Regions from separate parts of the Pseudomonas sp. GW821-FHT01D09 genome, predicted to be linked through region 1. Evidence: riboswitches for the same ligand, from Rfam matches in the RefSeq annotation. Region 1 holds a riboswitch; each other region holds the start of a gene.
The links. A riboswitch is a leader RNA that binds a small molecule or an ion and turns the genes downstream of it on or off. The one in region 1 is predicted to bind cobalamin.
Positions count from the first base shown of each region.

Region 2: another riboswitch for cobalamin. It lies ahead of AC07W7_RS27000 (TonB-dependent receptor plug domain-containing protein); the one in region 1 lies ahead of AC07W7_RS01940 (CbtB domain-containing protein).
Region 3: another riboswitch for cobalamin. It lies ahead of cobO (cob(I)yrinic acid a,c-diamide adenosyltransferase); the one in region 1 lies ahead of AC07W7_RS01940 (CbtB domain-containing protein).

Region 1 covers NZ_JBWKWY010000001.1:402,429-405,631, forward strand. The annotation lists gene cobM (precorrin-4 C(11)-methyltransferase) at 1-357, opposite strand, end outside; gene AC07W7_RS01930 (cobalamin biosynthesis protein) at 427-819, opposite strand; gene AC07W7_RS01935 (CbtA family protein) at 816-1,517, opposite strand; gene AC07W7_RS01940 (CbtB domain-containing protein) at 1,529-1,717, opposite strand; cobalamin riboswitch at 1,814-2,019, opposite strand; gene AC07W7_RS01945 (hypothetical protein) at 2,151-2,618, opposite strand; cobalamin riboswitch at 2,819-3,018, shown strand; gene cobW (cobalamin biosynthesis protein CobW) at 3,112-3,203, shown strand, end outside.
Region 2 covers NZ_JBWKWY010000063.1:2,977-6,179, reverse strand. The annotation lists gene AC07W7_RS27000 (TonB-dependent receptor plug domain-containing protein) at 1-1,705, opposite strand, end outside; cobalamin riboswitch at 1,797-2,001, opposite strand; gene AC07W7_RS26995 (histidine phosphatase family protein) at 2,101-2,649, shown strand; gene AC07W7_RS26990 (ATP-binding protein) at 2,755-3,203, shown strand, end outside.
Region 3 covers NZ_JBWKWY010000004.1:252,498-255,700, reverse strand. The annotation lists gene AC07W7_RS07010 (cobyrinic acid a,c-diamide synthase CobB) at 1-709, opposite strand, end outside; gene cobO (cob(I)yrinic acid a,c-diamide adenosyltransferase) at 706-1,317, opposite strand; cobalamin riboswitch at 1,397-1,644, opposite strand; partial or broken gene AC07W7_RS07000 (sorbosone dehydrogenase family protein) at 1,760-2,089, shown strand; gene AC07W7_RS06995 (C40 family peptidase) at 2,226-2,765, opposite strand; gene AC07W7_RS06990 (C40 family peptidase) at 2,910-3,203, opposite strand, start outside.

The DNA of each region.
Region 1 (3,203 bases):
CAGCAACGCGGCACAAGCGGCCACCGCCGTGACCCCGGGAATGATCTGGAAGGGGATCCCCAGCGCGCGCAAATGGCGGATTTGCTCGCCAATCGCTCCATACAGGCTTGGATCGCCGGAATGTACCCGCGCCACGTCCTGGCCTTTTGCATGGGCGACCTTGATCAAGCCAATGATTTGCTCCAGGTTCAGTTCGGCGCTGTTGACCACCTGTTCGGCCCGATGCCCTTCGAGTACGGCAGCCGGCACCAGGGAGCCTGCGTAGAGGATCACCGGGCAATGGCGGATCAGCCGCTGGCCCTTGACGGTGATCAGTTCCGGGTCGCCGGGGCCGGCGCCGATGAAGAAGACGGTCATGGAAAAATCCTGTGCAAAAGCGGGCGAGCATGAGCACGGCTCATGATCGAGAAGGGCAATTATCGGACTTTAGCCAGCGCAGGCCAACGCAAACGTGGCCCTGGCGGCTTTTTTGCGGGTGATCAGCAGTCGGGCAGGGGCATTGGCTAGCTGTTCTGCCAAGGCCAAAGCGGCACTTTCGGCAATGCCGTAGCACCCTGTATGGGCGAAGGCCACATTCGACCTGTGGCTCAAGCGCCCTTCGTAATCGAGCAGTTGTTGTGCATCAAAGCACTGCAATGGCAGATTCAGGGCCTTGGCCAGGGCGATCATGCCCGGTTCATCGCGCTTGTGGGCAATACTGGCCAAGGCGCTTACCTGGCCGGGGTCGATACCGGCCTCGGCCAGGGCGCTGCCGAACAGTTCCAGCAGAGCCTCAACCTGACAGCCACGCTGACAACCCAGGCCGACCGTCAGGATCATGCTGCGTATTGAACGTCGCGATTGCGGCGAAACAACCAAGCGCTGATCAGGCCCAACGCCAGCCAGAACGCAACGTTGGTCAGCTGCGAGGCGATCTTGAACTGCGCTTCCAGAGCTTGCGGGGCGAGCATCGAGTGCACTTCGGGCTGTGGCGCGCCAATCACATGGGGTACGGCCAGGATCGCGACGCCAAGGATCTTCAGCAGCCAGTTGCGGCCAAACACAATCAGCGCAATGCCGGCAGCGGTGGACGCTGCCGTGCCGATCCACCAGACCTGTCGTTGCGCTAGGTCCGCCGCCGCCGTGCCGGGCAGCTCAGGCGGCAAGCCCAGGGTCGGCGCCAGCACAAACGTGGCGTAGCCGGCCAGGCCCCAGAGCAGGCCCTGGGCAGTGCGGGTCGGCGCGCGCAGGGTGTAGAGGCCGGCGAGCATCAGGGCAAAACCTACGGCGACCACCAGGTTAGCGCCGGTGGTGGACAGCAGGCGCTGCCAGCCGTCTTCCGGCGCCCAGGCTTCGGCGTCGTGGCTGTGGGCCGCAGTGCCTGGAGCATGCTCATGCACCTCGGTCACCACCGGGGCGTTTTCAAAGGTTTCCGCCTGCAGAATCAGCGGGGCTACCCAGAAACTTTGCAGCAGGGTCAGCAACAGGGCGGCCAGCAGGCCGGTGAACCCTGCGGTTTGCGCAATACGCTTGATCATGGCAGCAGGTCTCAATGGCACGGGAAGGCGGCGCTGTGGCGCGTATCGTGGGCGGCGTTGTGCACCGCCTCGATATGGGAGAACCCGGCGAAATACACCAGGCACGCACCGAGGATCGACGCGCCGATGGCGACAGTCAGGCGTTGGCTCAAGGTGGCGTTGGTGCTGGCGGTGTGTGAGGTGCTGCTGATGATCGACATGGCACGTCCCTTTCGAGTGGCAGGGTGACACGAGCGCATGAAAACCCCGCGAGCCGGGCCCGCAGGGTTCTGAACAGCGCCCGCCCACCGCGGGTTTGTTATCTGATGGTTCGGGCCGGTCTCCGGGCTTGCGAGGGGCTCTTCTAGGGCCTGAAAGCATCGCCTTCCCATGCCAAAAGCACAGTGGCTGTGACGCTTCGCTCGCTTACCGTTGCGGGGGCAGCACCGGAATTGCCATAAGACTATGGCTCACCGGTTTCCCGTTTCACCCAATCAAGGGCACCCGAAACAAGGTGCTTAGGAGAGCATGTGCGAGGGATGGGCGTCAAACACCTTGGGCGCTTGTCGAGGCTCAAGGTGTTTGCTTGATCGCGGTATCGTCAGATATCCCGATGGTTGGTGAGCGTAGGTGCTTGTTTCAACAGGTTGATCCTTAGGATTCATTAAACCTGACTCTGGGTTTGTCAGACGACACTCTGATCATGTAGTTAAGGTTGTCATGGTCAAACCTTTGGTCTTTCAAGCCCCGTCCTTGAGCTTCAGCCCCGACCCCTATATCCAACTGGTTAAGCAAGCGCTCGCGTTTGAGCAGCTCAGTTGCAACTGCTGATGCTTGCTGAGAAAAGGTTCTAGTGCTTGGACGCTGACCGGCGGCTTCTTTTAATTCGTTAAAATTGACGTATTTGTCACCGGCCCCCGCTGCGTACTCCTCAAAGTGCTTTTTTACCTCCTTGATCAGTTGCTTGTTGGTGTAGCGCGAGGGATCGCGTGTTGTACTTGATGCCCTTGGCGTTGCCCGCGTTGTGCGGCCGTTATCTCCGGCATCATCCGCCCTTTGGTTGTGGTCCTGTGTGATCGGCGGCAAGTTGAAGTTGTTGGATGGAAATATTGAAAGTGTCATGACAGATCCTCGGATTTATTGATGAACGTCTTTGAGTAGTGTCGACAGGGCTGCAAATTGATGAATCGATATCTGTGTGGTGTCCACATCAAACGCGTTCCCCGCCGGGGTGTGCAAAGTGATACAGGTTTTTTATCCGAGTGCCGTGGGGTAAATACTTGATCCGGGTTTGCCGACATTGACCCGTCCTCTCGCACTGCGTAGCCTTGCACCTTCGAGGTTCTTCGGCCCCGGTCGAAGCTAAGAAGGGAACGCGGTCCAAGCCGCGGCTGCCCCCGCAACTGTAAAGGGTTTATCTGACTGCCACGCCACTGCCAATACGGTGGGAAGGCGCAGCCAGCGCCAGCCGCAAGGCCGGCAAGCCCCAAGCCAGGAGACCTGCCTCGTCACCGATTTTCCATTTCAACCGGGCGGGGTGATCCGGTGACGAATCCTGCACCTGCGCGCCGTCGCAGGGCCTGTCGTCCCGTATGCCCGCCCCACAGGGCATCCGATGAAAACACTGGCCAAACTCCCCGTTACTATCGTCACCGGCTTCCTCGGCTCGGGCAAAACCACCTTGCTGCGCCATATGCTGGACAACGC
Region 2 (3,203 bases), on a different contig from region 1:
CGCCCCACAGGCGGTTCTGCGACTCGAAACCCACCCGCGAACGGGCGAAGAAACTGGGCACATCATTGATCGTGACGCCGGCGCGCGACTCGGTCAGGTTGCGGGTCATGTCCGCCTGCAGGCTCCACTGGTCGTTGAGCGCCCACTTGGCGTCGGCCTCGAAGCCGCGCATCTGGATCTGCCCCTGGCCGTTGACCCACTGGATATCGTCGAGGGTGATCAGGTCGGTGATCGTGCGCTTGAACAGGGTCAGGCTGGCACTGAACTCACGGTCGGCCAGCAGGCCCTTGTAGTCCAGGCCCAGCTCGGCGTTGCGGCTTTTTTCCGGCTTGAGGTTGCGGTTGCCGAGTTCGTCGCCGGGCTCATTGACAAACAGTTGCTCGGCATTCGGCAGCTTGTAGGCGGTGCCGTACTGGCCGCGCAGGGCCCAGTTGGCGTTGAGGTCATAGAGCGAGGTGAGCATGCCGACCGTGGCACTGTCGCCGCCGCTCATGGTTTCGTGGCGCACGCCGATACTCGGGTGCCAGTCGGGCAGGGCGTCGATCTGCGGGCGCAGTTGGCTGTACAGGGCGTGGGCCTCGGCCTGGTTGTTGTCGATGACCAGCACATCGTCCTGGCCCTTGAACCACTGGTTGTCGGAGCCGAACACCAGCACATGCCCGCCTTCAAGCTCAGCCTTGCCTTCGGCCTGCACGCCCCAGTCGGTAAAACCCCAGTAGTCATTGTGGTTGCGTACCAGGGTGCCGCCGTCGGCGGTGTTGTTGACCCGTGAATAGCGCGTATCCCAATCGTTGATATGGCCCTTGACGAAGTAACTCAGCCGCTCGTTGAGGCGTTGCTCGAAGGTCGCCGTGGCGATCTGTTGCACGCGGTCGTTGGTGGTCTTGCGGTTGTTGGTGGCGCCGGCGAAGTCCAGGTTGGCGTCGGAGTACTGGTAGAACAGCTCCAGGCGCGAGTCATCGCCAATAGACTGGATGGCCTTGGCGCCGAGGGTGGTGACTTCGTAGGAACGTTTCTTGTCGCTGACATGGCTCATGTCGCGGTTGCGAAACGGCTGGTAGCCCTCGGACACGTTATGGCTGACATAGGCCAGCAGGCCCAGGTCGCCCAGGCCGTTAGTGAAAACCCGCTCGGCCCGGGCATCGCCGGTGGTGCCGCCAAAGGTATCGACGCCCAGGTTGGTTTCGCCGGACACCTCGCGGGTCTGCGGGCTGCGCGTGACGATATTGATTACGCCCGCCACCGCCTGGGTCCCGAACAACAGGCTCTGGCCACCCTTGAGCACTTCGATGCGCTCCACGGCGTTGGCCGGCAGGGTGTCCAGGTACAGGCCACCGTACAGGCGGTTGTTCAGGCGTACGCCGTCGAGCAGGATCAGGGTGTCGTCATTGCGCCCGCCCAGCAGGGAGTAGGTGCCGTAGTCGAACGGGCCGTTTTTGGGCGCGACATAGAAACCGGGGATAAACATCTGCATCGCCCGCGTGATATCGGCGCTGGGGCCGGCGCGTTCAATCTGTTCGCGGGTGACAATCGCCACTTTGCTGCCGTATTGGGCCATCTCGGCCACGGTGGTGGATTCCACCGACGGCGCCGAAACGGTCTGCGGATGGAGCACCAGGGCCGCGTCATCGGCGAGCAGCAGCGGGCTGAACAGGCACCCCAGGAGCAGGGTCGGGCCAGAGGTAGAGGAACGTTGGAAAATCATAGTCTTCTCGAAAGTATCTTCGCAGAAGCACGCAGGAGAAGGCACCGGGCACACACCGACACCGGCCCATGCCCGCCCACCGCAGGATTATGCCAAACAGAAATTCCAGGCCGGTCTCCGGGCTCTCGCGTATCGAACCCTTCACCTTCCCATGGCGTTCTGGCCACAGTGGTGTAACGAAGGGGTCACGCGAATACCGTTGCGGGGGCAGCACCGGACTTGCTCGAACGAGCGTACCGGTTTCCCGTTTCACCTCATGCACGGCGGCATGCGGCACCTGAAACAGGCCGGCATCTGAACATTCCCACAACCGTTGGTCAACATTGCGATGCACTGCTGGCAGATCCGATCGTTGTAAGATGTGTTCTTCACCGGCTCACCCGAGATCCAGGTCCATGCAGAGCACCCGCCTGACGCTGATTTGCCATGGCTCGACCCGGGCGCAGAAACGCGGGCAATTCCCCCTCGACGAAGCCCTGGAAATACCGCCTACCCCCTTGATGCTGGCCGGGCGCTTTAAGAAAGCGCCACGCTTGCTATGTGGGCCTGAACGGCGGACCCGGCAAACGGCGATGTTGTTTGGCGAGCAAGCCAAGGTCGATGACGGCTTGCGTGATATGGATGTGGGCCGTTGGCATGGCCAGGACGTCAGCATCATCACCGACGATGAGATGGCAAGCTGGCTCACAGACAGCGCCAGCGCTCCCCATGGCGGTGAGTCGGTGGCGCAACTCTGCGTGCGGGTACGCTTGTGGATGCAGGCCCTGCAAGACCAGCCCGGCCATGTGGTGGCGGTGACACATCCATCAGTGATTCGCGCGGCCCTCCTGAATGCCATGCAATGCCCGATGGGTATGTTTTACCTGATCGATGTGGAGCCGCTGTCTTCTACTGAGCTGCGTTTCAACAGTGTCTGGCGCCTGCGCCTGGACAGCCACCGCTAGAACGGATGAAGTGGCAAAATGCAATCATTTGCGCTTATATACGGCGCTGTCTCGGCGCGCACCTATCGAATGCGTATAAATTTTGCAGATTGAGCAAGGACGTTTATGAGGGCAAGCAAGCTGATTGCGGTGGAAACCGGCAAGCACACCTTTGAGTTTGAAAACCAAGAAAGCTTGAAGTGGCAGGGCTTTTTTGATGTGGACACGGTCCGTTTGGTCCTGGGTAATAACGGTTCCGGCAAAACGTCATTACTAAGCGATATGGCGGCGTCGATTTCCTCGATGCGTGCATTGCCCCAACGATCAGTGTTTGGACAATACGAAGAAAGCATCGGCAAATTGTCGGCCGCCGAGTTGAGAAAAGTGGGGGTGATCTATTTTTCTCCTTTGCCGTATCGAAGAAGAATCCCACTCAGAAATAGATTTATCGATGCATCGCCTCGATTTGAAAAAAATGCAAGCCTGGATCAGCTTGAGCAGTTCTATTCGGTGGCCGAGGACCTGGGCCTGAGTTCAAGTTTGCGTGCAGAAATCAGCTATAGCTCAACTTTATG
Region 3 (3,203 bases), on a different contig from region 1:
CCAGCAAGGACTGGGCCTCGATTACCTCGGGCGCGGCGAATGCCACCGACGGTGGCAGCGCTACCTCGCAACTGCTGGCCAGGGCGGCAGCGGCGGCATCCAGGCGCAGGTCCAGGTCATTCAACTCGCTGGCCTGCACCAGGCCCAGGTGGCGGCTGGGTAACTCAATGCCGGTTTCCCGGGACAGTGCGCCGTACCAGCGCAGGCCTTCGGTCAGGCTGCCTTCGAGCAACTGCGCATGGCGCACGGTGCCGACGCGGTTGGCCAGGACCCCGGCGAACGGCAGGTCCGCCTGGTAACGCGCCAGCCCCAGCGCCAGGGCGCCGAAGGTCTGGGCCATGGCGGTGCCGTCGATCACCGCCAGCACGGGCACGCCAAAATGGCGGGCCAGATCGGCGCTGGAGGGGGTGCCGTCGAACAGGCCCATCACGCCCTCGATCAGGATCAGGTCCGCCTCCCCCGCGGCTTCCCACAACAGGCGGCGACTTTCCTGCTCGCCGACCATCCACATGTCCAATTGATAGACCGGCGCGCCACTGGCGCGCTCATGGATCATCGGGTCGAGAAAGTCCGGGCCGCACTTGAACACCCGGACCTTGCGCCCCAGGTTGCGGTGCAAGCGGGCCAGGGCGGCGGTGACGGTGGTCTTGCCCTGGCCCGACGCCGGCGCGGCGATCAGCACGGCAGGGCAATGGCGCGGCGGGTTCAAAGTTCGATGCCTTTCTGTGCCTTGATACCGGCCTGGAACGCGTGCTTGAGCATGCCCATTTCGGTGACGGTGTCGGCCATTTCCATCAGCTCCGGCTTGGCGCCACGCCCGGTGACCAGCACGTGCTGCATCGGTGGGCGGGCTTGCAGGTCGCCAAGCACCTGGTCCAGGTCAAGATAGCCGTGCTTGAGCGCGATGTTCAGCTCATCGAGCACCACCAGGCCGATGGACGGGTCCTGCAACATTTCCCGGGAGACTTGCCAGGCCGCTTCGGCGGCGGCGATATCGCGCTGGCGGTCCTGGGTTTCCCAGGTGAAGCCCTCGCCCATCACATGAAAGCGTACCTGCTCGGGGAAGCGCCGGAAGAACAGCTCCTCACCGGTGCTGTTACGGCCCTTGATAAATTGCACGACGCCGCATTGCATACCGTGCCCCATGGCCCGGGCCAGCATGCCAAATGCCGAGCTACTCTTGCCTTTGCCATTGCCGGTCAATACCAGCAGCAAACCGCACTCATTCGGTGAATTGGCAATGCGCTCGTCAATCACCGCTTTTTTGCGCAGCATGCGCGCCAGGTGGCGTTCGTCACGATCAGGGGAATCAGTCATGGCAGCTCTCCGTTGGGGCTGGACAAAAACGGCGGGCAGGAAAAGACAACAACATGAAGCCAAGCATCGCCCACCGTGATGCTGTTGGATGGATCAGGCCGGTCTCCGGGCTCATGAGGGGTGCCCTGTTGACCAGGGCAAACCGACGATGCACCTTCCCATATCGCGGGCGATACAGTGGCAAAAGCAGCGTCTTGACTCATTTACCGTTGCGGGGGCAGCGCCGGGATCGTGGCCGCACTGTAGAAAAGTGCGCGCACTCACCGGCTTCCCTGTTTCACTCGGTCGACGCGTACGTCACAGAGCACCTGAAACAAGCGGCGAAGGTTAGTGGGTTGGGGGTACAGCGTCAATTAAAGCCGGCCATACACTTGAACCATCGCCACGCGCCAGGCCTCTATGGCTACAGGCTTTGAGGATAAAAACATGCACAAGGCCCGATGCGCCGGACTATACCGTGGGGCCGCACACCGCATCGCTGGGCCTGACCTTCGCTGAAGGCAACACGCTGCCGGCGCAATTTGCCCAGGGGGCGTTTATTGGCCAGCACGGCTCGTGGAATCGCAAGCCACACAGTGGTTACAAGGTGATCTTTGTGCCGTTCGAGGGCGGCAAGCCGAAGGGGCAACCGGTGGATGTGCTGACCGGGTTTCTCAACGGTGACCAGAAAGCCATGGGCCGGCCGGTGGGCGTGGTGATCGACCAGCAAGGCGGGTTGCTGGTGGCCGACGATGTGGGGAATAAGGTGTGGCGGGTGTCTTCGGCCCAATAACCGGACCCGACAACACCACAAAACCAATGTGGGAGCGGGCTTGCTCGCGATAGCGGTGGGTCAGTTTGCACATCTGATACCTGATACACCGCTATCGCGAGCAAGCCCGCTCCCACATTTTTGATCGGTACAGGTCTTAGGGGTTACGCGCCAGGTGCTCGGCCGGCAACACGCGCTTGGCACTCAGGTAGGCATTCTGCCAATAGGCCTTGGACAAGGTATCCAGCTTCACCGTACCGCCGGTTTGCGGGGCATGGACAAAGCGCCCTTCCCCCACATAAATGCCGGCATGGCTGACCTGCGAACCGCCGCCCGTGGCGAAGAACAACAGGTCGCCGGTCTGCAGCGCATCTTCACGCACGTCCTGGGCCCGCATCACGATCAGCTCGCGGGTGGTGCGCGGCAGGGAGATGCCAGCGGCATCGCGGTAGACAAAACCAATCAGGCCACTGCAATCAAACCCGGAGTCCGGGGTATTGCCGCCCCAGCGGTAAGGCGTGCCGACCAAGCCCAGGGCGCGAAACAGCACGTCTTCGGCAGCAGGCGAAAAATTCTGGGTGGCGTAGTTGAAGACCGGCTTGGGCTTGGCCGCCACAGGCGCGGGTGCAGGACGGCTGGCGCAGGCACTGAGCAGTGCGGCGCAAACAAGAAGCATTAGGCGGGCCGAGGTCGACATGGGCAGAACAATCCTGATCTGGATGCGGCTTTCACTGCCGAACGCTGAAAACTAGACCGCGCAAGCAAGCTTGCGCGGTCAGGTTCGCAACAATATCTCAGGATTCTAGCGCTTACGCGTCAAACTTCAAGTATCACTTTAACTTTACTTGCGAGCGGTAACGGTAGTCGGGGCCATCGCCAAGGCGCGCTTGGCTTCGATGAAGGTTTTGCTCCAGTAGCTGTCGCCCAGTTTATCGACCCGCACCCCGCCGCTGCGGCGGCTGCTGGAGTGGATGAACTGGTCATCGCCCAGGTAGATACCGGCGTGGCTGACGCGGCCACGGCCATTGGTACTGAAGAAAAGCAGATCGCCGGGCTTGAGGTTGTTTCGTGCGACCAACGGTGCATTCACGTTGATCATTTCGCGGGTGGAGCGCGGTAGGTTCATGCCGGCTTC